Regions from separate parts of the Pseudomonas eucalypticola genome, predicted to be linked through region 3. Evidence: predicted binding sites of a transcription regulator. Region 3 holds the regulator's gene; each other region holds the start of a gene.
The links. The regulator sigma-54, encoded in region 3, starts transcription at its own class of promoters, with help from an activator protein. The targets are predictions, from matches to a motif close to ANTGGCATNNANNTTGCTNT.
Positions count from the first base shown of each region.

Region 1 (7,421 bases), 1.2 Mb from region 3:
GGATGGCCAGGTGGTGAACCTCGCCGCAGTGTCCATGGGCAACCCCCATGCAGTACTGAAGGTTGACGACATCAATGCCGCGCCAGTGCACGAACTGGGGCCGAAAATCGAACACCACCCGCGTTTTCCGGCGCGGGTGAACGTCGGTTTCCTGCACGTGGTGGACCGTCAGCGCGCGCAACTGCGGGTATGGGAGCGCGGCGCCGGGGAAACCCAGGCGTGCGGTACCGGCGCCTGTGCCGCCGCGGTGGCCGCCATCAGCCAGGGCTGGATGGATTCCCCGCTGTTGATTGACCTGCCCGGCGGGCGCCTGTCCATCGAATGGGCCGGCCCTGGCCAGCCCGTGTTGATGACCGGCCCCGCCGTGCGGGTCTACGAAGGCCAAGTGCGTCTATAAGCGAGCAACGACCATGACCGACAAGCCCCAGGCACCAGCCCCACAGCCCCTTGATAGCGTCGAGGACGGCACGGCGTCGACCCTTGGGGCCGAGGCGGTGGCCGCCTTCCTGCGCGCTAACCCCGACTTCTTCGTCGAGCAGGAAGACCTGCTGGTCAGCCTGCGTCTGCCCCACCAGCGTGGCGACACCGTGTCGCTGGTGGAACGGCAGATGAAGGTACTGCGCGAGCGCAATATCGAGATGCGTCATCGCCTGTCGCACCTGATGGACGTGGCCCGCGACAACGACCGCCTATTCGACAAGACCCGGCGGCTGATCCTCGACATCCTCGATGCCGGCAGCCTGGAAGAAGTGGTCATCGCCGTCGAAGACAGCCTGCGCCAAGAATTCCAGGTGCCCTTCGTCAGCCTCATTCTGTTCAGCGATATCGCCACCCCCGTGGGCCGCTGGGTCAGCAGTGGCGAAGCGCACCAGGCCATTGGCGCGCTGTTGTCGGGCGGCAAGCCCGTCAGCGGCACCCTGCGCGATCACGAACTGGACTTCCTGTTCGGCGAGGAACAGCGCAAGCAGGTCGGCTCCACCGCCGTGGCAACCCTCAGCCACCAGGGCCTGCATGGCGTGCTGGCCATCGGCAGCCGCGACCCGCAGCACTACAAGAGCTCGGTGGGTACCCTGTTTCTCAACTACATCGCCGAGGTCCTGGGCCGCGTGGTACCGCGCTTCACCAGCAGCCTGCGCTCGGTACGCTGACCATGCAGGTGCACCTTGATGCCTACTGCGCTCACCTGCGCAGTGAGCGGCAGGTGTCCGACCATACCTTGCAAGCCTACCGCCGCGACCTGGACAAGGTGCTGGCCTTTTGCGAGAAGGAAGAGCTGCGCGAGTGGGGCGCTCTGGACATCCAGCACCTGCGCCGCCTGGTCGCCCGCCTGCACCAGCAAGGGCAATCGTCACGCAGCCTGGCACGCCTGCTGTCGGCGGTGCGCGGGCTGTACCGCTACCTGAACCGCGAAGGCATCTGCAACCATGACCCTGCCAACGGTCTGTCGCCCCCCAAGGGCGAACGCCGGCTGCCGCGCACGCTGGACACCGATCGCGCTCTGCAACTGCTGGAAGGTGCCGTGGAAGACGACTTCCTCGCCCACCGCGACCAGGCCATGCTGGAGCTGTTCTACTCCTCCGGGCTGCGCCTGTCCGAGCTCACCAACTTAAACCTGGAACAACTGGACCTGGCCGACGGCCTGGTACAAGTGCATGGCAAGGGCAGCAAGACCCGCGTACTACCCGTTGGCCGCAAAGCCCGCGAGGCGCTGCAACAGTGGCTGCCCCTGCGCGGGCTGAGCAACCCGGCTGACGACGCCGTGTTCGTCAGCCAGCAAGGTCGCCGCCTGGGGCCACGGGCCATTCAGCTTCGGGTCAAAGCCGCGGGTGAGCGCGAACTGGGGCAGAACCTGCACCCGCACATGCTGCGGCACTCTTTCGCCAGTCACCTGCTGGAATCCTCCCAGGACCTGCGCGCGGTGCAGGAAATGCTGGGCCACGCCGACATCGCGACCACGCAGATCTATACTCACCTGGACTTCCAGCACCTGGCAACCGTCTACGACAGTGCCCACCCACGGGCCAAACGCAGCAAGGACAGTGACACATGAGCATAGAGCTGATCACCTTCGACCTGGACGACACCCTGTGGGACACCGCCCCGGTCATCGTCACCGCCGAAGCCGTGCTGCGGGAATGGCTGGGCCAGCACGCACCAAAGCTGGGCCCGATCGAGGTGGAACACCTGTTCGCCATTCGCAAACGCCTCGTGGATGCCGAACCGGGTCTCAAGCACCGCATCAGTGCGTTGCGCCGCCTGGTGCTGCTGCACGCCCTGCGCGAGGCCGGCTACGCGGAGCCTGAAGCGACGCATCTGGCGGAAAAGAGCTTCGACGTATTCCTGCACGCCCGACATCAGATCGACGTGTTCCCCGACGCGCTGCCGGCGCTGGAGCAACTGGGGCAGCATTACACCTTGGGCGTGGTCACCAATGGCAACGCCGATGTTCGGCGCCTGGGCCTGGCCGACCACTTCACCTTCGCGTTGTGCGCGGAAGACCTGGGCATTGGCAAACCGGACCCTGCGCCGTTCATGGAAGCGCTCAAGCGCGCCGGTGGCGTGGCTGCCAGCGCTGCGGTGCATGTGGGCGACCACCCGGGCGATGACATCCTGGGCGCCCAGCAAGCCGGTTTCAAGGCCATCTGGTACAACCCGCAGGGCAAGCCATGGGAGGCGGACCATAGGCCGGATGCCGAGGTAGGTAGCCTGCTGGAGATCGCGCAGGTTCTGGCGGGCTGGAAGTAAATCCCGGGTGCCAGATGGCACCCATAATCAGTGGGCATGAAAAAGCCCGCAGCGACGGCGGGCTTTTTCAGCGAAGCCAAGACTCAGATAGGGCGGCTGCCGTATTTGTTGTCTGGCTTCTTGGGCGGATCGGCGACCACATTGGCCTCCACTTCCTGCACTTTGCCGCCACGGGCCAGGAACTCTTCCATGGCACGGGCAAGGGCATCGCGCTCCTTGTTCTTGGCTTCAATACTGGGCAGTTCGTCTACCGACACCGCAGCCTTGGACTTGCCTTTGGCCGCGGGTGCAGGGACGTCGGCGCCATCGTCGTCGGCAACGTCTTCAGCCGCCGCTTCGAGGCCTTCCTCGGTATCGTCCTCGTCACCTACTTCGAGTTCGTCGTTTTCCAGATCATCGTCGCTCATGTTCTACCTCATGACTTGCGAAAAGCAGATTATTTATAGCCCAGCCTGACCTTCTGTCGATGGCTGCCAGGAAAAATTCATATCCGTCGGTTTGCCGACGGTCATTGGGGGTCGCCCTGCAACGTGGCGACCACCCTGCGAGCACCGCCATGATCACGGTGCTCGCCTAAATACACGCCTTGCCAGGTGCCCAGCGCCAACCGCCCGTCCCGCACCGGCAACGTCAATTGACAGCCTAGCAAACTGGCCTTGAAGTGTGCCGGCAGGTCATCCGCGCCTTCGTCGTTGTGCTCATAGCCGCTGTTACCCTGGGGTACCAGCCGGTTGAAGAAACGCTCGAAGTCACGACGAACCGCGGGGTCGGCGTTTTCGTTGATGGTCAACGAGGCCGACGTATGTTGCAGCATCAGGTGCAGCAGGCCGATGCGGCATGCACGCAACTCGGGCCAGTCGGCCAGCAGCTCATCCGTTACCAGATGGAAGCCGCGCGGCCTTGGCTTCAAGGTGATCAACCGTTGCTGCCACATACCATTCTCCACACGTTCGGGGCGCATTCTAGCGCGCTCTGGGAAAAAGCAAAGGGGCTAAATTCATCAATGCGTGTAAGCCAAATGCCTACACCGAATCGATGCCGGCAACAAGCTGGAAGTTCCCGCGCGCAAACCGTTTGCGCCTTGAGCAAATGACAAATCGCGGGCAAAAAAATGCCCGGCGAGCCGGGCATTTTTTCGCAGGCGGTTACAGGTTGTAGCCACGCTCGTTGTGCTGAGCCAGGTCCAGACCGACCGACTCTTCTTCTTCGTTGACGCGCAGGCCCATGACCATGTCCAGCACCTTGAGGATCACATAAGTGACCACGGCGGTGTAGACGATGGTGAACGCCACGCCTTTGCACTGAATCCACACTTGGGCGGCGATGTCGGTCACGGTGCCGAAGCCGCCCAGCGACGGTGCGGCGAACACACCGGTGAGGATCGCGCCCAGGATACCGCCGATACCGTGCACGCCGAATGCGTCCAGGGAGTCGTCGTAGCCCAGTTTGCGTTTCAGGGTGGTGGCGCAGAAGAAGCACACCACGCCAGCGGCCAGGCCGATGACCAGCGCGCCCATGGGGCCCACGGTGCCGGCAGCCGGGGTAATGGCCACCAGGCCGGCGACCACGCCCGAGGCGATGCCCAGTGCGCTGGGTTTGCCGTGGGTGACCCACTCGGCGAACATCCAGCCCAGCGCGGCAGCGGCAGTGGCGATCTGGGTAACCAGCATGGCCATGCCGGCGGTGCCGTTGGCGGCAGCGGCGGAACCGGCGTTGAAGCCGAACCAGCCTACCCACAGCATGGCCGCACCCATCAGGGTGTAACCCAGGTTGTGCGGGGCCATCGGGGTGGTCGGGAAGCCCTTGCGCTTGCCCAGCACCAGGCACGCCACCAGGCCAGCGATACCGGCGTTGATGTGCACCACGGTACCACCGGCGAAGTCCAGCACGCCCCAGTCACCCAACAGCGAACCAGGACCGGACCAGACCATGTGCGCGATCGGTGCGTAGACCAGGGTGAACCAGATGCCCATGAACACCAGCATGGCCGAGAACTTCATGCGCTCGGCGAAGGCACCCACGATCAGCGCCGGGGTGATGATGGCGAAGGTCATCTGGAAGGTCACGAACACTGCTTCAGGAATCAGCGCCGCGGGGCCAGTGATGCTGGCAGGGGTGATGCCGGCCAGGAAAGCCTTGGCCAGGCTGCCCACGAAGGAGTTGTAGTTGACTACGCCCGCTTCCATACCGGTGGTGTCGAACGCCATGCTGTAACCGTAGATGGTCCACAGAATGCTGACCAGGCCGGTGATGGCGAAGCACTGCATCATTACCGAGAGGATGTTCTTGGACCGCACCATGCCGCCGTAGAACAGCGCCAGGCCTGGAATGGTCATGAACAGCACCAGCGCGGTGGACGTGAGCATCCAGGCGGTATCGCCGGAGTTGAGCACGGGGGCGGCTGGGGTTGCCACCTCGTCGGCAGCCATCGCAAGCGTTGGCAAAACGAGGGACAAAAGGGCTCCTAGCCCTGCGAAGCGACGCAGAGTCATGTTGTTATCTCCTGGGGCGTTGGGGTTTGGGGCGGCTTAGATCGCGTCGGTGTCGGTTTCGCCGGTACGGATGCGAATCGCCTGTTCCAGATTGACCACGAAAATCTTGCCGTCACCGATCTTGCCGGTGTTGGCGGCCTTGGTGATCGCCTCGATCACACGGTCCAGATCCTTGTCGTCAATGGCGACATCGATCTTCACCTTGGGCAGGAAGTCGACCACGTACTCCGCGCCGCGATACAGCTCGGTGTGACCCTTCTGCCGCCCGAAGCCTTTCACCTCGGTAACGGTAATGCCCTGCACGCCGATTTCGGACAACGACTCGCGTACATCGTCCAGTTTGAACGGCTTGATGATGGCAGTGACTAGCTTCATGAAACTTTCTCCCGAATTAGTGGACTTGCCCCAGGAAAACAAACCCAGCTCAAGTCTAAGCGCAGTGTCTGGCTTTGTAACGCGTCGTCGGTCTCGCATCCCCTGACCGACCACCAGAACCGCTCCTGACGAAACACTTCCCGCTCCGCCTGCGCACTGCATTCGTCACATCGACTGCATCAGTGCATGGGTCAATGGTGTCTAAGCAGAAACCTTGCCATGTCCGCGCAACTCAACAAATTCGGCCTATTTACCGCCAACGCCCTGCGTTGCCCCACACCTGATCAACGGTTGCGCCCCACACTGGTGCGCCGTGGATCACGGCGATGCGCAAAAACCGTGCGCCCCGCCACGAACTGACTATAGACGGCCTCGTGTTACACTCCAGGCCATCAGATTCAGGAATTTCACCATGCTTGCGCCCAAAGCCTTCCTCGACGCCCTCGGCGACCACGCCTCGCGCCTGTTCAGCAGCGACACCGCCCAACCACGCGCGGAGCTGGAAAGCCAATTCAAGCTGCTGCTGCAAAGCGGGTTCAGCAAGCTGGACCTGGTCAGCCGCGAGGAATTCGATAGCCAGATGGTGGTGCTGGCCCGCACCCGCGCGCGCCTGGAAGCGCTGGAGGCCAAGATGGCTGAACTGGAAGCGCGCCTGACGCCCCCCAGCGAATAACCAGACCTGGTCGGAGCTGGCCTGCCAGCTCCCACACGCTCTACACTCCAGCCTTCATCTGAAAGGACTGGAGGCACACGCCGATGAACCGCAACGAATTGCGCAAGGCCGACATCAACCTCATGGTGGTGTTCGAGACCTTGATGCTGGAACGCAACGTCACCCGCGTCGCGGAAAAGCTGTTCCTTGGCCAGCCCACCATCAGCTCGGCGCTCAACCGCCTGCGCACCATGTTCAACGACCCGCTGTTCGTGCGGGTCGGCCACCGCATGGAGCCCACCGCCCGCGCCGAAGAGCTGGCGCGCCACCTGTCCCCGGCCCTGGACGCCCTGTCCATCGCCATCAGCCTCAGCCACGACTTCGACCCGGCCGTCAGCACCTCCACCTTCCGCATCGGCCTGTCCGACGACGTCGAATTCGGCCTGCTGCCGCCCTTGCTGCGCGCCCTGCGCCTGGAAGCGCCGAAGGTGGTGTTCGTGGTCCAGCACGTCGACTACTGGCGGGTCCCCGACCTGCTGGCCTCCGGCGAGATCACCGTGGGCATCAGCCAGACCCGCGGCCTGCCGGCCAACGCCAAGCGCAAACTGCTGCGCCGCATCCAGCCACGCATCCTGCGCGCCGACAAATCCGACCACCCCCTGACCCTGGACGAATACTGCGCCCGCCCCCACGTGCTGGTGTCGCACATGGCCAACACCAGCGGCGTGGTGGATGAGTGGCTGGAAGAGATCGGGCGCAAGCGCAACGTAGTGCTTTCGGTACCCCAATACAGCGCCCTGCCCGCGCTGCTGGCGGGCACCGACCTGCTGGCCGGGGCGCCGGACTATGCGGCGAACGCCATGGTGGGGTATGGAAACCTGTACACCGAGCCACTGCCGTTCGATACGCCGACACTGGATTTGTCGATGGTGTGGCTGAGTGTGATGGACACGGATCCTGGCGAGCGATGGTTGAGGTCGCGGTTGGAGGCGTTCATGAGTGATTTGCCGAGGTAACCAGAGCGAGCCTCGTCTACTTCAAGCGCGTTCAAAAGCTCCTTGTGGGACCGGGCGAAGCTCGGGAAGCTGGCACCGCGGAAACACCCTGCCGCAATATCCAGCGCCCAGCCGGCCTGCCACCCACTACGCTTCAAACAC
Region 1 is NZ_CP056030.1:262,175-269,595, reverse strand. Features, by position in the region: gene dapF (diaminopimelate epimerase) at 1-397, shown strand, start outside; gene HWQ56_RS01260 (DUF484 family protein) at 411-1,148, shown strand; gene xerC (tyrosine recombinase XerC) at 1,151-2,050, shown strand; gene HWQ56_RS01250 (HAD family hydrolase) at 2,047-2,745, shown strand; gene sutA (transcriptional regulator SutA) at 2,829-3,152, opposite strand; gene HWQ56_RS01240 (secondary thiamine-phosphate synthase enzyme YjbQ) at 3,254-3,679, opposite strand; gene HWQ56_RS01235 (ammonium transporter) at 3,891-5,237, opposite strand; gene glnK (P-II family nitrogen regulator) at 5,274-5,612, opposite strand; gene HWQ56_RS01225 (accessory factor UbiK family protein) at 6,025-6,285, shown strand; gene HWQ56_RS01220 (LysR family transcriptional regulator) at 6,369-7,280, shown strand.
Region 1: the regulator sigma-54 is predicted to act here: its motif matches at 5,815-5,834, upstream of glnK (P-II family nitrogen regulator).

Region 2 (7,421 bases), 2.5 Mb from region 3:
ACTTTTCGTTGACCACCACCACTTCGCCGTGGGCGATCAAGGTGCCGTTGACCAGCACGTCCAGCGGCTCGCCGGCCAGGCGGTCGAGTTCGATCACCGAGCCCTGGTTGAGCTGCAGCAGGTTGCGGATGTTGATGTCGGTGGCGCCCACTTCCATGGAGATGGTCACCGGGATATCCAGGATCACGTCCAGGTTCGGGCCTTCCAGGTTCACCGGGCCGTTGTGCTTCGGCGAGCTGCCGAATTCTTCCATCGGCAGGCGCGAGCCGGAGGCCGAGTGGCCGGCATCGGCGGCCAGCAGTGCATCAATGTCGCTCTGCCCGGCGTCGCCGGACTCACCCAGGGCCGCGGCCCATTCATCGGCCAGGGCCTGGTCTTCCGCGGAAGTCATTTCGTGTTCGTCAGCCATCAGATGTCCTCGGCGGGCAATAAATTCAGGGTTAGGGCCTTATCGACGGCGCTTCAGCGGCGCTCGATGGGCTCGATCACTTGCAGCGCCAGGTTGCCCTTGTGGGAACCGAGCTTGGCCTTGAAAGACGGCACGCCATTGGCGCGCAGTACCAGTTCGTCGGGCAATTCCACCGGGATAACATCCCCCGGTTGCATGTGCAGGATGTCGCGCAGGCGCAATTGGCGACGGGCCACGGTGGCGCCAATGGGCACGCTCACGTCCAGCACGTCCTCGCGCAGCGCCTTGCTCCAGCGCTCGTCCTGGTCGTCCAGGTCGGACTGGAAACCGGCGTCGAGCATTTCGCGCACCGGCTCTATCATCGAATACGGCATGGTCACGTGCAGGTCGCCGCCGCCACCATCGAGTTCGATGTGGAAAGTGGAGACCACCACGGCCTCGCTCGGGCCGACGATATTGGCCATGGCCGGGTTCACTTCGGAGTTGATGTACTCGAAGTTGACTTCCATGATGGCCTGCCAGGCTTCCTTCAGGTCGATGAAGGCCTGGTCCAGCACCATGCGCACCACGCGCAGCTCGGTGGGGGTGAATTCGCGCCCTTCGATCTTGGCGTGGCGGCCGTCGCCCCCGAAGAAGTTGTCCACCAGCTTGAACACCAGCTTGGCGTCGAGAATGAACAGCCCGGTGCCGCGCAATGGCTTGATCTTCACCAGGTTGAGGCTGGTGGGCACGTACAGCGAATGCACGTACTCGCCGAACTTCATCACCTGCACGCCACCCACCGCCACGTCCGCGGAGCGGCGCAGCAGGTTGAACATGCTGATGCGGGTGTAACGGGCGAACCGCTCGTTGATCATCTCCAGGGTGGGCATGCGCCCGCGCACGATGCGGTCCTGGCTGGTCAGGTCATAACTCTTGACGCTGCCCGGCTCCCCGAGGCTTTCGGTCTGCACCAGCCCATCATCGACGCCGTGCAGCAGCGCGTCGATCTCATCCTGGGACAGCAGGTCTTGCACGGCCATGTCGTGTTCCTACTGCAATACGAAGTTAGTGAAAAGCAGCTGGTCGATGACCGGCTTGCCGACTTCTTTCTGCGCCACGGCCTGGACCGCGGCGGTGGCCTTCTGACGCAGCATTTCCACGCCTACCGGGGTGGCCAGGGTGGCGAAGTTCTCACCGGAGAACATCATCACCAGGTTGTTGCGGATCACCGGCATGTGCACCATCAGGGCGTCCAGGTCAGCCTTGTCGCGGCCCTGCATGGTCAGGCTGACCTGCATGTAGCGGTCGCGGCCGTCCTGTTTGAAGTTGACCACGAAAGCCGGCGTCAGTGCCTCGTAGATCGCCGGCTGCTTGCCTGCCGCGGCAGCGGGCGCTTCGGCCGGCTTGGCCTCGGCACCCTTGTGCAGGAAGAACCAGGTAGCCCCCACCGACGCCCCCACCACTACCAGCAGCACAATGACAAACAGCAGAATCATCTTGAGTTTGCCTTTGCCTGCGGGTTCTTTCTCTGCTTCGGTCTTTGCCATGCCAATAATCCGTCACTAATCGGGGGTTAACACTTGCCTGCACAGGGTTGAGCAAGTGTTATGCCAGATTGCGAGGGAGGGGGTTCCGAGGGGGCCGGATTCCCAGGCGAGCCTGGGAACCGGTGATTCAGGCGTAGTAGTCGATGGCGCTGGTGCCGACCACAACCTGCTGCACGGTGGGCTGCGAAGCGAGCGGGGAGACGGCGTCGACGCCGTCCAGGTTGTCAGCCCCGCCCGTGCCGCGGGCACTGCGCTGGCTCTGCTGGGCCTGGTCCTGGGACGACTGGCGCGACTGGTCGGAGACGTTGACGTCCAGCTGGCCCATGCCCTGTTCGGCGAACATGTCCTTGAGGCGGCCCTGCTGGCTTTCCAGCGCTTCGCGCACATGCACATGGGCGCTGGTGAAGGTCACGGTCTGCTGGTCGGGGGTCATGTCCACGCGGATGTTCAGTCGGCCCAGTTCCGCAGGCGTCAGCTGAATGTCGGCGGACTTGAGGTTCTGGCTGGACAGGTACATGACGCGGTTGACCACGCCTTCGGTCCAGCCGCCCTGGTTCATCGCCAGCTGGGTGGTGGGCGCCTGCACCGGGGTGGCGGTGGCGGTCTTGGCGGTGGTAGCACTGGTGTCGGTCATGGCCGCCAGGCGATTGGCGAAGTTGTCCATGCGGGTGTCGGCCGACGCCCCCTTGATGTCCTTGAGGCCATCATCGATCTGGCTGTCGAAAGCCTTGTCGCTGAGCTGGCTTTCACCCGCCGATTTCTGCTGCACCACCATGCCAGCCAACCCCGCGGCGAAGCTCTGGTCGGCATCGGCGTTGACGGCGTCTTGCGGGGCGTTCTTGTCGGTCGTCTGCGCATGGGCCGACGTCGTGCCCTGGGCCTTGGCGTTCTGTTCCAGGGCCAGGCGCAAAGTCGGCATGTTGGCGAGCGGGTCGTCCTTGGACGGGTCGAAAGCATCGGCGTCCGAGGTGCTGGCGTCGCTGCCCTGCACAGGGGGCTGAACCTGCGCCAGCGCCGCAGCCTGTGCGGGGTCAGGGGTAGCGACCGGTTGCTGGGCCTGGGTCAGCGACGGGTCGGCGACGGGCGCCACGGCCAGGGTCGGGTCAGGGACCGGCGCGGCGGGCGCCTGTGCCGTGGTGGCGGTACTGGCAGTGTCGGTAGGGGTGGCAGCGTCGTCCTGATCGCCAGCCTTGGCCTTGTCCGCCTTATCCCCCTTGTCGGCCTTGGTGCCCTGCCCGGCCTTGCCCGACGCGTCCGCCTTGGCGCCCTTGTCAGCCTGGGCTGGCTTGTGAGCAGGCAAGTTCTTGCCGCTATCGGCAACAGCCGGCTTGCTGGCGGCATTGTCCTTGTCGCTGGCGGCGGTGTTTTTGCCGGCCGTAGCCACCTGATCCTGCTGCTGGCGGTCTGCCCCCGTGGCTTTGGCGGTGCTGGCTTGGGACTGCTTGGCGTAGACCTTGGCAAAGTCCGCGGACGTGTCCTTGGCGGGCTCGGCGGCCTTGCTCAGGTTGGCCAGCGTGCTAGCCGTGCTGGTGATCTGCAAGAGAGGGTTTGACGCGACTGACATTGACAGGTCTCCGCTGCACTGAAATCGGGGGGTACAGGTGCAATGGCTACAGCAAGAGTCGGGCCAGCTTTGTAAGAACGCGGACATACAACAGCGACGCCCGTAGCAGCGGACCTGGCCGCGTCATGATCGCCGCGCAGCATCAGGCACAGCCCGCACCTCAGACGCCGCCCACACAAACCGGCCTCAGCAGGGAAAACGCTGACGCTCGTCGCGATAGAGGCGCCGCACTTCGGCGAATTCGTGGTCGATGCGGTTGACCAGGTCTTCGATGCCGCTGAGCGGCGGATGCTTGACGCGCTCCTCCAGCTGGCGGCACAAGTCCGCCAACTGCGTGGCGCCCATGTTGCTGCTGCTGCCCTTGAAGCTATGGGCCGCCTGGCCCAGTTGCTGCGGGTCGGTAGCCTTGTGCAGTTCGTTCAGGCGTATTTCCGAGTCGGTCAGGAAGGTATCCAGCAACAGGGGATACTCTTCTTCCATGACTTCCTGCAACGCGCTGAGCACGTCGTAGTCGAGATGCTGGTTGGACACTTGTTCGCTCCTTGATCAAGCCTGAATTATGCCAGAGCCTCCCAGGTAAATTCCACGCAGGCACTGCGACCGTCCTCGGACCACTGCGCGCTGCGGCTCAGTTGCCTGATCAGCTTGAGGCCCCGGCCGGAAAGCCCTGTCTCCTCTGCCTCACGGGCAATGACCTGGCGCGCATCGAAACCGTGACCGCTGTCTTCCACGTCAATGGTCAGGCGCCCGCCCGTGCCTTCTGGCTGCACCAGGAAGTGCATGCGCACATAACCGTCCTTCAGCTGGTTCAGACGAGTATTGCGCTGGTCATAGTATTGCGCAAATCCTTCGGCATTGCGCTTGAGGCTGGAGTCCAGCCCCAGCACCCCGTGCTCCAGGGCATTGGAGTACAACTCGGACAGGACACTGTAGAGCGCTCCGCTCTGGGCCCGCAGGCCGTGAATTTCCTGCAGCAGTTGCAGCAGGTAGGGCAAGGGGTTGAAGCGCTTGAGGGTATCAGCGCGTAATTCCAGGCTCATGGACCAGTTCAGCGGGCTCGATGCACCGCTGTCGGAATAAATGGTCGCGGGCTGCTCCAGCGAATCGGGCTCGACCATCTCCACCTGGACCATGCTGACGTCGTCGCGCGACTCGCCACGGAAGGCCTTGAGCGCGGCGTGGATGTCCTCAAACAGCAGATCGGGGTTGCGGTTGAGTTCAAAGACCCGCTGCAGCCGCTCTACGCCAAACAGTTCATCATCGCCGTCGGCGGTGTCGATGACGCCGTCCGAGCACAGGAACAGCCGGTCACCGGGCACCATGGAAAAAACCTCGGTCTTTTCCTGAAAACTGGCCCGCGACAGCACGCCCAACGGCAAGTGGCGCGACCGCAGCGGTATATGCTCGTCGCTCGCCATGCGGCGCAGGTAGCCGTCGGGCATGCCGCCGTTCCACACCTCCACCACCTGGCGTTGAAAGTTGAGGTACAGCAAAGTGGCGCAGCAGAACATGTCCACGGGCAGGATGCGTTTGAGCTTGGCGTTCATCTCGCGCAGGATCTCCGCCATGCCGTAGCCTTTGGCGGTCATGCCATAGAACACTTCCGCCAGCGGCATCGCCCCCACCGCGGCCGGCAAGCCGTGGCCGGTGAAATCGCCCAGCAACAGGTGCATGCCGCCCGATGGGGTAAAGGCGGCCAGCAGCAGGTCGCCGTTGAACAGCGCATACGGCGACTGCAGGTAACGAATGTTAGGGGAGCTGAGGCAGCCGGAATGGGCCACCTGGTCGAACACCGCCTTGGCCACGCGCTGCTCATTGAGCAGGTAGCCATGGTGGCGGGTGATCTGGTCGCGCTGGTCGAGCACCGTGGCCTGCAAGCGGCGCAAACGGTCCATGGCCTTGATCTTGGCCGCGAGGATCACCTGGTTGTACGGCTTGGCCAGGAAATCGTCGCCACCGGCCTCCAGGCAGCGCACCAGGGCCTGCTCTTCGGTCATGGACGTCAGGAAAATGATCGGCACCAGTGCTTCGCCGGCCAGCTCCTTGATTTGCCGGGCTGCCTCGAAGCCATCGATCACCGGCATCATGGCATCCAGCAGCACCAGTTGCGGGCGCCGGGCCTGGAACACCTCGATGGCCTCCTGCCCGTCGCTGGCCGTCAACACCCGGTGGCCCTGACGGCGCACGATGCTGGACAACAGCATGCGGTCGGTCATGTTGTCATCGGCGATCAGTACGGTCAGCAGTTCACTGGCCGCCAGCATGTTTATTGAATCTCGAACAGTTTGTCGAAATTGGAAATCGCGAGGATTTTCTTCACGTCACTGTTGCTGTTCACCAGCCGGACCGTGGCGGAGTCACCGCCGGCATGGTCACGCAACAGCAGCAGCATGCCCAGCGCGGAGCTGTCCAGGTAGGTGGTCTGCTTGAGGTCGATGCGGTATGCCTTGGGCTTTGGGCTGACGCGCTCGTAGGCGTCGCGAAAATCCTGGTGGGAGCCGAAGTCGAAGCGCCCCTGAATGCTGATAGTGAGCTCTTTCCCTTCAGCGGAGTAGTCAGCGTTTACGGCCATGGACGAAATTCCTTTAAATGAGCCAGCTCCGTACAAGGTGTAGCATCGTGCACGGCCTCCGGCAACCTGCGCCTTTACAAATAGTTGGCTAGAAGCTGCTCTGGCGCGGCAAACGCTGGGACAATTCATCGAGCAGCTTCTGCTCGCGCTTGTCTTCCAGTTGCCGGGCCTCATCGATATACCGCTGCACCAGTTTGCGCAGGCCTTCCACACGGGCATAGGCCTGCTGCCAGGTGACCCGCGCATTGTCCAGGTTCTTCTGGTGCCACGCCAGGCTCTGCTTCTGTTGGGCAACGGCAGTTTCCAATTGGTTCAAAAAGCGCTGGTAGTTCATCAGCCACTGCCCGGACACGCCTTTGCTGCCATAGGTGTGCCATTGCGCCTGGTAATCTTCGCGGTAGCGGTCAAGTTCGGCCAGCTTGGTTTCCGACAGGCGCACCTGGCCCTGAAAATGACCCAGGCGCTGGGCAGCCGTGCGCTCGGCTTTTTCGGCCATGTCGACAACGGGCGTGAGGCGCGCAGCGCGGCTGTTAGCCATGGCCTATCAGCTCGGCGCCACAGGCTTGAATACGGCCGCCAGGCGCTCGCTGCTGGCGGCCAGGCTTTCGTTATCGTCCAGGCCCTGGCGCAGGTAGCGCACCAGCGTGGGGTGCAGGTTGATCGCCAGGTCGGTCTCGCGGTCGCCGCCGGGCACGTAGGCGCCCACGCTGATCAGGTCGCGGCTTTGCTGGTAGCGCGACCACAGTTGCTTGAAGTGCTGGGCCTGGCCCATGTGCTGGGGGCTGACCACGCTGGGCATCACCCGGCTGATGGACGCCTCGATGTCGATGGCCGGGTAGTGCCCCTCCTCCGCCAGCCGGCGCGACAGTACGATATGGCCGTCGAGCACGCCACGGGCGGAGTCGGCAATGGGGTCTTGCTGGTCGTCGCCTTCGGACAACACCGTGTAGAACGCGGTGATCGAACCGCCACCGGCTTCAGCGTTGCCGGCGCGCTCCACCAGCTTCGGCAGCTTGGCGAACACCGAGGGCGGGTAACCCTTGGTGGCGGGCGGCTCGCCAATGGCCAGGGCGATTTCCCGCTGGGCCTGAGCGAAACGGGTCAGCGAATCCATCAGCAACAGGACGTTCTTGCCCTTGTCGCGGAAGTATTCGGCGATACGGGTGCAGTACATCGCGGCACGCAGGCGCATCAGTGGCGCTTCGTCGGCGGGCGACGCCACCACCACGGAACGCTTGAGGCCCTCTTCGCCGAGAATATGTTCGATGAACTCCTTCACCTCGCGGCCCCGCTCGCCGATCAGGCCGACGACGATGATGTCGGCTTCGGTGAAGCGCGTCATCATGC
Region 2 is NZ_CP056030.1:1,592,321-1,599,741, reverse strand. Features, by position in the region: gene fliN (flagellar motor switch protein FliN) at 1-409, opposite strand, end outside; gene fliM (flagellar motor switch protein FliM) at 463-1,431, opposite strand; gene fliL (flagellar basal body-associated protein FliL) at 1,441-1,938, opposite strand; gene HWQ56_RS07410 (flagellar hook-length control protein FliK) at 2,066-3,502, opposite strand; gene HWQ56_RS07405 (Hpt domain-containing protein) at 3,689-4,033, opposite strand; gene HWQ56_RS07400 (fused response regulator/phosphatase) at 4,060-5,766, opposite strand; gene HWQ56_RS07395 (STAS domain-containing protein) at 5,769-6,074, opposite strand; gene fliJ (flagellar export protein FliJ) at 6,163-6,612, opposite strand; gene fliI (flagellar protein export ATPase FliI) at 6,619-7,421, opposite strand, start outside.
Region 2: the regulator sigma-54 is predicted to act here: its motif matches at 3,551-3,570, upstream of HWQ56_RS07410 (flagellar hook-length control protein FliK).

Region 3 (7,421 bases):
CGCACTATCCGCCTTGAACTCGAAGCGGTAGAGGGCCTGCTGGCCAACATCAATGCCGATTTCGTGCGCGCCTGCGAGCTGATCCTGGCCAGCAAGGGCCGCGTGGTGGTGGTCGGCATGGGCAAGTCCGGGCACATCGGCAACAAGATCGCCGCCACCCTGGCCAGCACCGGCACCACGGCGTTTTTCGTTCACCCGGCCGAAGCCAGCCACGGTGACATGGGCATGATCACCGGCGACGACGTGATCCTGGCCCTGTCCAATTCGGGCTCCACCGCCGAGATCATCACCCTGTTGCCGCTGATCAAGCGCCTGGGCATTCAACTGATCAGCCTTACCGGCAATCCCGACTCGCCCCTGGCCAAGGCTGCCGAAGTCAACCTGGACGCCCGCGTGGCCCACGAGGCCTGCCCGCTCAACCTGGCGCCCACCTCGTCCACCACGGCCGCGCTGGTGCTGGGCGACGCCCTCGCCATCGCCTTGCTCGAAGCCCGCGGCTTCACGGCCGAGGACTTTGCTTTCTCGCACCCGGGTGGCGCGCTGGGCCGCCGCCTGCTGCTCAAGGTCGAGAACGTGATGCACGCCGGTACCGAGTTGCCGCAGGTACAACGCGGCACGCTGCTCAAGGACGCGCTCATGGAAATGACCCGCAAGGGCCTGGGCATGACCGTGGTGCTGGAAGCCGACGGCCGCCTGGCCGGGATCTTCACCGACGGCGACCTGCGGCGCACCCTGGACAAGCCCGTCGACGTGCACAGCGTGCGCATCGAGCAGGTCATGACCGCCCACGGCAAGACGGCCCGCGCCGAGATGCTGGCGGCCGAGGCCCTGAAGATCATGGAAGACCACAAGATCAGCGCGCTGGTCGTGGTCGACAAGGAGGACCGCCCGGTGGGCGCCCTGAACATGCACGACCTGTTGCGTGCGGGAGTGATGTAAAAAATGACCCAGAACCTGCTGCAACGCGGCCAGGCCGTCAAACTGGCGGTCTTCGACGTCGACGGCGTGCTGACCGACGGTCGCCTGTATTTCCTCGAAGACGGCAGCGAGCTCAAGGCCTTCAATACCCTGGATGGCCAGGGCATCAAGATGCTGATCAACTCGGGGGTGACCACGGCCATCATCACCGGGCGCAAGAACCCCATCGTCGAGCGCCGGGCCAAAAGCCTGGGCATCGCCCACCTGGTCCAGGGCCGCGAAGACAAATTGGTGGTATTGGACGCGCTTCTGGCGCAACTGGGCCTAAGCTATGAACAGGTAGCCTACCTGGGCGACGACCTGCCAGACCTGGCGCCTATCCGCCGGGTCGGCCTGGGCATGGCGGTGGCCAACGCCACGCCATTCGTACGCGAACACGCCGATGGGGTAACCCAGGCGCGCGGCGGCGAAGGCGCCGCCCGCGAGTTCTGCGAGCTGATCCTGCGCGCCCAGGGCAACCTCGAAGCGGCCCTGGCCGCCTATTTATAGAGTTTCCCATGCCGAGCAAAAAACTGCGCAACCTACTGCTGTTCTGCGTCATCGTGGCGATCTTCGTCTCGGTCGGCTATTGGAACATCAACCCGGACACCTTCCTCGAGAAGCCCGCCGCGGCAGTCGACGACAGTGCCATCGACTATTACGCCATCAATGCCGACAGCGTGCAGTACCTGCCCGATGGGGGCGTGCAATACCGCATGACCGCCGACAAGGTCGAGCACATGCAGGCCAGCCAGATCACCAAGGTGACCAACCCGGACATGAACCTGTACCGTGGCACCGTGTTCCCATGGCATGTGACCAGCGACAAGGGTGAAGTGAACCCGGACGGTACCCAGGTCGAACTGATCGACAACGTGCGCATCGCCCGCACCGACCAGAAGAACCGTCCGACGCTGATCACCAGCACCCGCATGACGGTATTCCCACAACAGCAATATGCGCAGACAGACCAAGACGTTAGAATCGACGGCGCCGGTGGCGTCTCTACGGGCAAGGGAATGAAAGCATATTTGAAAGACAGCAAGATCAACTTGCTGTCCAACGTAAGAGGACTGTATGAGGCTCGTTAATACCCTTCCTTTATTGCTCACCCTGGGTACGGCACTGGGAAGCGCGAGCGCCTGGGCACTGCCGACCGACCGTGACCAGCCGATCCACATCCAGTCCGATGACGCGCAACTGGACGACAAGCAGGGCGTGGCTGTCTACAAGGGCAATGTGATCATTACCCAGGGCACCATGAAGATCACCGGCAACACCGTGACCATCACCCGTAACGCCCAGGGCGACGTCGACACGTTCACGTCGGTGGGCAACCTGGCCTATTACGAGCAGAAGCCGGCCATCGACAAGCCCATCGTGCAAGGCTGGGGCAAGACCATCCAGTACCAGTCGGCGCTGAACCACATCACCCTGATCGACCAGGCCAAGGTGGTGAACGACGGCAACACGTCCGAAGGCGAGAAGATTGTCTACGACACCGTCAAGCAGGTGGTCAACGCCGGCCGCGCCACGGGCGCCAAGGTCACGCCGCGACCACGGATCGACATGGTCATCCAGCCGAAAAGCAAAACCGACCAGCAGCAGGGCAAGTAATGGCGACTCTCAAAGCCCAGCACCTGGCCAAGGCCTACAAGGGCCGGCAAGTGGTGCGCGACGTCAGCATGTCCATCGAAAGTGGGCAGATCGTCGGTTTGCTGGGGCCTAACGGCGCCGGCAAGACCACCTGCTTCTACATGATCGTGGGCCTGGTGCAGGCCGACCAGGGCCGCGTGCTCATCGACGACCTGGATGTCAGCCACCAGCCGATGCACGGCCGCGCCCGCTCGGGTATCGGCTACCTGCCCCAGGAAGCCTCGATCTTCCGCAAGCTGTCGGTGTCGGACAACATCATGGCGATTCTGGAGACGCGCAAGGAACTGGACAAGGCCGGGCGCCTCAAGGAGCTGGAAAGCCTGCTGCAGGAGTTCCACATCACCCATATCCGCGACAACCTGGGCATGAGCCTGTCCGGCGGCGAGCGGCGCCGGGTGGAAATCGCCCGCGCGCTGGCCACCGCGCCCAAGTTCATCCTGCTGGACGAACCGTTCGCCGGTGTCGACCCGATCTCGGTCGGCGACATCAAGCAGATCATCCACCACCTCAAGAACAAGGGTATCGGCGTGTTGATCACCGACCACAACGTTCGTGAGACGCTGGACATCTGCGAAACCGCTTACATCGTCAACGATGGCCAGCTGATCGCCGAGGGCGACGCCGAAACCATCCTGGCAAACCAACTGGTGAAAGAGGTTTACCTCGGCCACGAGTTCCGCCTGTAACGGCGAGGTGTTTGGCTTGCTGCCTGGGCATGTCGCATTTTTTTGGCTCCGCGGGGCTTTTATTGCGGCATCGCTCTAGGCAAACACTTCGGTTTCAGGCATATAATTTGCTTACGACAAAAGCCGAGAGCCTCGGCGCCCTGTAGTGGATGGCGCTCTGCGCCGGCGAATAAGGTGTTAAGCCCCTGCCATGAAACCATCGCTCGTCCTAAGAATGGGCCAGCAACTGACGATGACCCCGCAGTTGCAACAGGCCATCCGCCTCCTCCAGCTCTCCACCCTGGACCTCCAGCAGGAAATCCAGGAGGCCCTGGAATCCAACCCCATGCTCGAGCGCCAGGAAGAAGGCGACGATTTCGACAACAGCGACCCGATGGCCGACAAGGCCGAGCAGCAGGTCACGCCGGAAATCCAGGAGCCCAGCTACCAGGAGACCACCGCCCCCACCGTCGACAACCTCGAAGACGGCGAATGGAGCGAGCGCATTCCCAATGAGCTTCCCGTCGATACCGCCTGGGAAGACATCTACCAGACCAGCGCAAGCAGCTTGCCCAGCAATGATGATGACGAATGGGATTTCACCACTCGCACGTCGGCCGGCGAGAGCCTGCAGAGCCATCTGCTGTGGCAACTGAACCTGGCGCCCATGTCCGACACCGACCGGCTGATCGCTGTCACCCTGATCGACTGCATCAACAACCAGGGTTACCTGGATGAGACCTTGCAGGAAATTTGTGACTCCTTCGACCCCGAGCTCGACATCGAGCTGGACGAAGTCGAGGCCGTGCTGCACCGCATCCAGCAGTTCGAGCCGGCCGGCATCGGTGCCCGCGACCTGAGCGAATGCCTGCTGCTGCAGTTGCGCCAGATGCCCGCCAAGACCCCCTGGCTGGCTGAAGCCCAGCGCCTGGTGGCCGAGTACATCGACCTGCTGGGCAGCCGCGACTACAGCCAGTTGATGCGGCGCATGAAGCTCAAGGAAGACGAACTGCGCCAGGTCATCGAGCTGGTGCAGAGCCTCAACCCGCGCCCGGGCTCGCAGATCGAGTCCACCGAAGCCGAATACGTGGTGCCGGATGTCATCGTGCGCAAGGACAACGACCGCTGGCTGGTGGAACTGAACCAGGAAGCGGTGCCACGCCTGCGGGTCAACCCGCAATACGCCGGCTTCGTGCGCCGCGCTGACACCAGTGCCGACAACACCTTCATGCGCAACCAGCTACAGGAAGCACGCTGGTTCATCAAGAGCCTGCAAAGCCGCAACGAAACCCTGATGAAGGTGGCCAGCCAGATCGTCGAGCACCAGCGTGGCTTCCTCGACTATGGCGACGAGGCGATGAAGCCCCTGGTGCTGCACGATATCGCCGAGGCGGTAGGCATGCACGAGTCGACCATTTCACGGGTGACCACGCAGAAATACATGCACACGCCGCGCGGCATCTATGAGCTGAAATACTTTTTCTCCAGCCACGTCAGCACCTCCGAAGGCGGTGAATGCTCGTCCACGGCCATTCGCGCGATCATCAAGAAACTGGTTGCCGCCGAAAATCAGAAAAAGCCATTGAGTGACAGCAAGATCGCTGGTTTACTGGAGGCACAAGGCATCCAGGTAGCCCGCCGCACCGTCGCCAAATACCGTGAATCCCTCGGGATCGCGCCGTCCAGCGAACGCAAGCGGTTGATGTGATCCTGGCGGCGCGCGAGCGCCGCCGGTGGGCACCAGATGAGCCACAGCGTTCCAGTGGCAGGTTATCCGACCTGTCTCTTTATGCACTGGCAATAAGGAGAAAGCGGTATGCAAGTCAACATCAGTGGACATCAACTGGTTGTGACCGACGCCATGCGCACTTACATCGGTGAGAAACTGGACCGATTGGAGCGCCATTTCGACAAGATCACCAACGTGCAGGTCATCATGGAGGTCGAGAAGCTGAAACAGAAAATCGAGGCCACCCTGCGCGTACCCGGCGGTGAGGTAGTGGCCAACGCGGAGCATGACGACATGTACGCGGCCATCGACCTGCTCACCGACAAGCTTGACCGCCAACTCAAAAAGCATAAGGAAAAACAGCAGAGTCTGCTGCAAGGCGCGACTGCCCGCTGACCCTCCCCACTCATGACCCAACTTCAACAGATCCTGACCCCCGGCCGTTCCCTGGTGAACGTGCCGGGCGGCAGTAAAAAGAAAGCCATCGAAACCATCGCCACCCTCTTTGCCCGCGAAGTGCCGGGCCTGGAGATGCAGGTGGTCTTCGACAGCCTGATTGCCCGTGAAAAACTCGGTTCCACCGGTTTTGGCAACGGCATCGCCATTCCCCATTGCCGCCTGCCCGGCCTGAAATCGCCGGTCAGCGCCCTGCTGCACCTGGAACACAAGATCGACTATGACGCCATCGACGGCGCGCCGGTCGACCTGGTCTTCGTGCTGCTGGTCCCCCAGGAAGCCACCAACGAGCACCTGGCGTTGCTCAGCCAGATCGCCGGCATGCTCGATCGCGCCGACGTGCGCGAGCACCTGCGCTCGGCCAAGAGCAGCGAAGCCCTCTATCAAGTGGTTCTGGACGAACAGAAAGGTCATTGACCATGCGCCTGATCATCGTCAGCGGTCGCTCCGGCTCGGGCAAGAGCACGGCCCTGGATGTGCTGGAAGACAACGGCTTCTACTGCATCGACAACTTGCCGGCCGGGCTTCTGCCAGAGCTGGCAGAGCGCGCGTTGGTACGCACCGAGCTGGCCCAGCCGCTGGTCGCCGTGTCCATCGATGCCCGCAACCTGCCCAGTGACCTGTCGCGTTTCCCGCAGCTGTTGCAGGAAGCACGGGACAAGCACATCCAGTGTGACGTGCTGTACCTGGACGCTGATGAAGAAACCCTGCTCAAGCGCTTCTCCGAAACCCGGCGGCGCCACCCCCTGAGCAACACCTCGCGCTCGCTGGCCGAGGCGATTCGAGTGGAAACCGACCTGCTCAGCCCGATCGCCGACCTGGCCGACCTGAAGATCAACACCACCCATCTGAATCTCTACCAGCTGCGCGACTCCCTGAAGTTGCGACTGCTGAACAAGCCCGAGCCGGGCACCGCGTTCCTGATCGAATCGTTCGGGTTCAAGCGTGGCATGCCGGTGGACGCTGACCTGGTGTTCGACGTGCGCTGCCTGCCCAACCCGTACTGGAAGCCCGAGCTTCGCGACCACTCCGGGCTCGAACAACCGGTCATCGACTACCTGGCGGCCCAGCCGGACGTGGAAGAGATGTACCAGGACATCGCCAGCTACCTGCAAAAGTGGTTGCCGCGCTTCGCCGCCAGCAACCGCGCCTATGTCACCGTTGCCATCGGCTGCACCGGCGGGCACCATCGTTCGGTGTACATCACCGAACGCCTGGGCCAGGCCTTGCAGCAGACGCTCAAGAACGTTCAGGTTCGCCACCGCGACCTCAGTTGAAAGGACCCCCACCGCGATGCCCGCTCGTGAAATCGAAATCATCAACAAGCTCGGCCTGCATGCTCGCGCGGCGGCCAAGTTCGTCGGCGTCGCCGGTAAGTTTCCTGATTGCCAGGTACGCATAGGCCGCAACCCCGAGAGCCTAATCGACGGCAAGAGCATCATGGCCGTGATGATGCTCGCGGCCGGCAAAGGTACCCAGGTGCACTTGCAGACCGAAGGTGCGCAACAGGAAGAAGCCATGGCGGCGATTGTCGAACTGATCAACAACAAGTTCGACGAGGGCGAATGACCGCCCTGCCCCGCTCAGCAAGAAGCCCGGCCTAGTGCCGGGCTTCTTCGTACAGCGCTCCCGGCTCTACAACGGCGCAAACCGTGCCAGCGCTTCGGTGACGATGATCGCCGCGCCCGCCAGCAATAGCGCACTGCCCAACAGCAACCGCAAGCGCGTCAACACCATGCGCCGGTTCATCAGGCAATGGCAGCCCGGTAGCGACGCTCTACTTCGGCCCAGTTGACCACGTTGTAGAAAGCGTTGATGTATTCAGGGCGACGGTTCTGGTACTTCAGGTAATAGGCATGCTCCCAGACGTCCAGGCCAAGGATAGGCGTGTTGCCGCTCATCAATGGGCTGTCCTGGTTGCCGCTGCTTTCCACGACCAGCTTCTTCTGCGGGGTGAC
Region 3 is NZ_CP056030.1:5,421,355-5,428,775, forward strand. Features, by position in the region: gene HWQ56_RS24215 (KpsF/GutQ family sugar-phosphate isomerase) at 1-939, shown strand, start outside; gene HWQ56_RS24220 (KdsC family phosphatase) at 943-1,467, shown strand; gene lptC (LPS export ABC transporter periplasmic protein LptC) at 1,476-2,048, shown strand; gene lptA (lipopolysaccharide transport periplasmic protein LptA) at 2,035-2,574, shown strand; gene lptB (LPS export ABC transporter ATP-binding protein) at 2,574-3,299, shown strand; gene HWQ56_RS24240 (RNA polymerase factor sigma-54) at 3,490-4,986, shown strand; gene hpf (ribosome hibernation-promoting factor, HPF/YfiA family) at 5,095-5,403, shown strand; gene ptsN (PTS IIA-like nitrogen regulatory protein PtsN) at 5,416-5,880, shown strand; gene rapZ (RNase adapter RapZ) at 5,883-6,740, shown strand; gene HWQ56_RS24260 (HPr family phosphocarrier protein) at 6,757-7,032, shown strand; gene HWQ56_RS24265 (superoxide dismutase) at 7,212-7,421, opposite strand, start outside.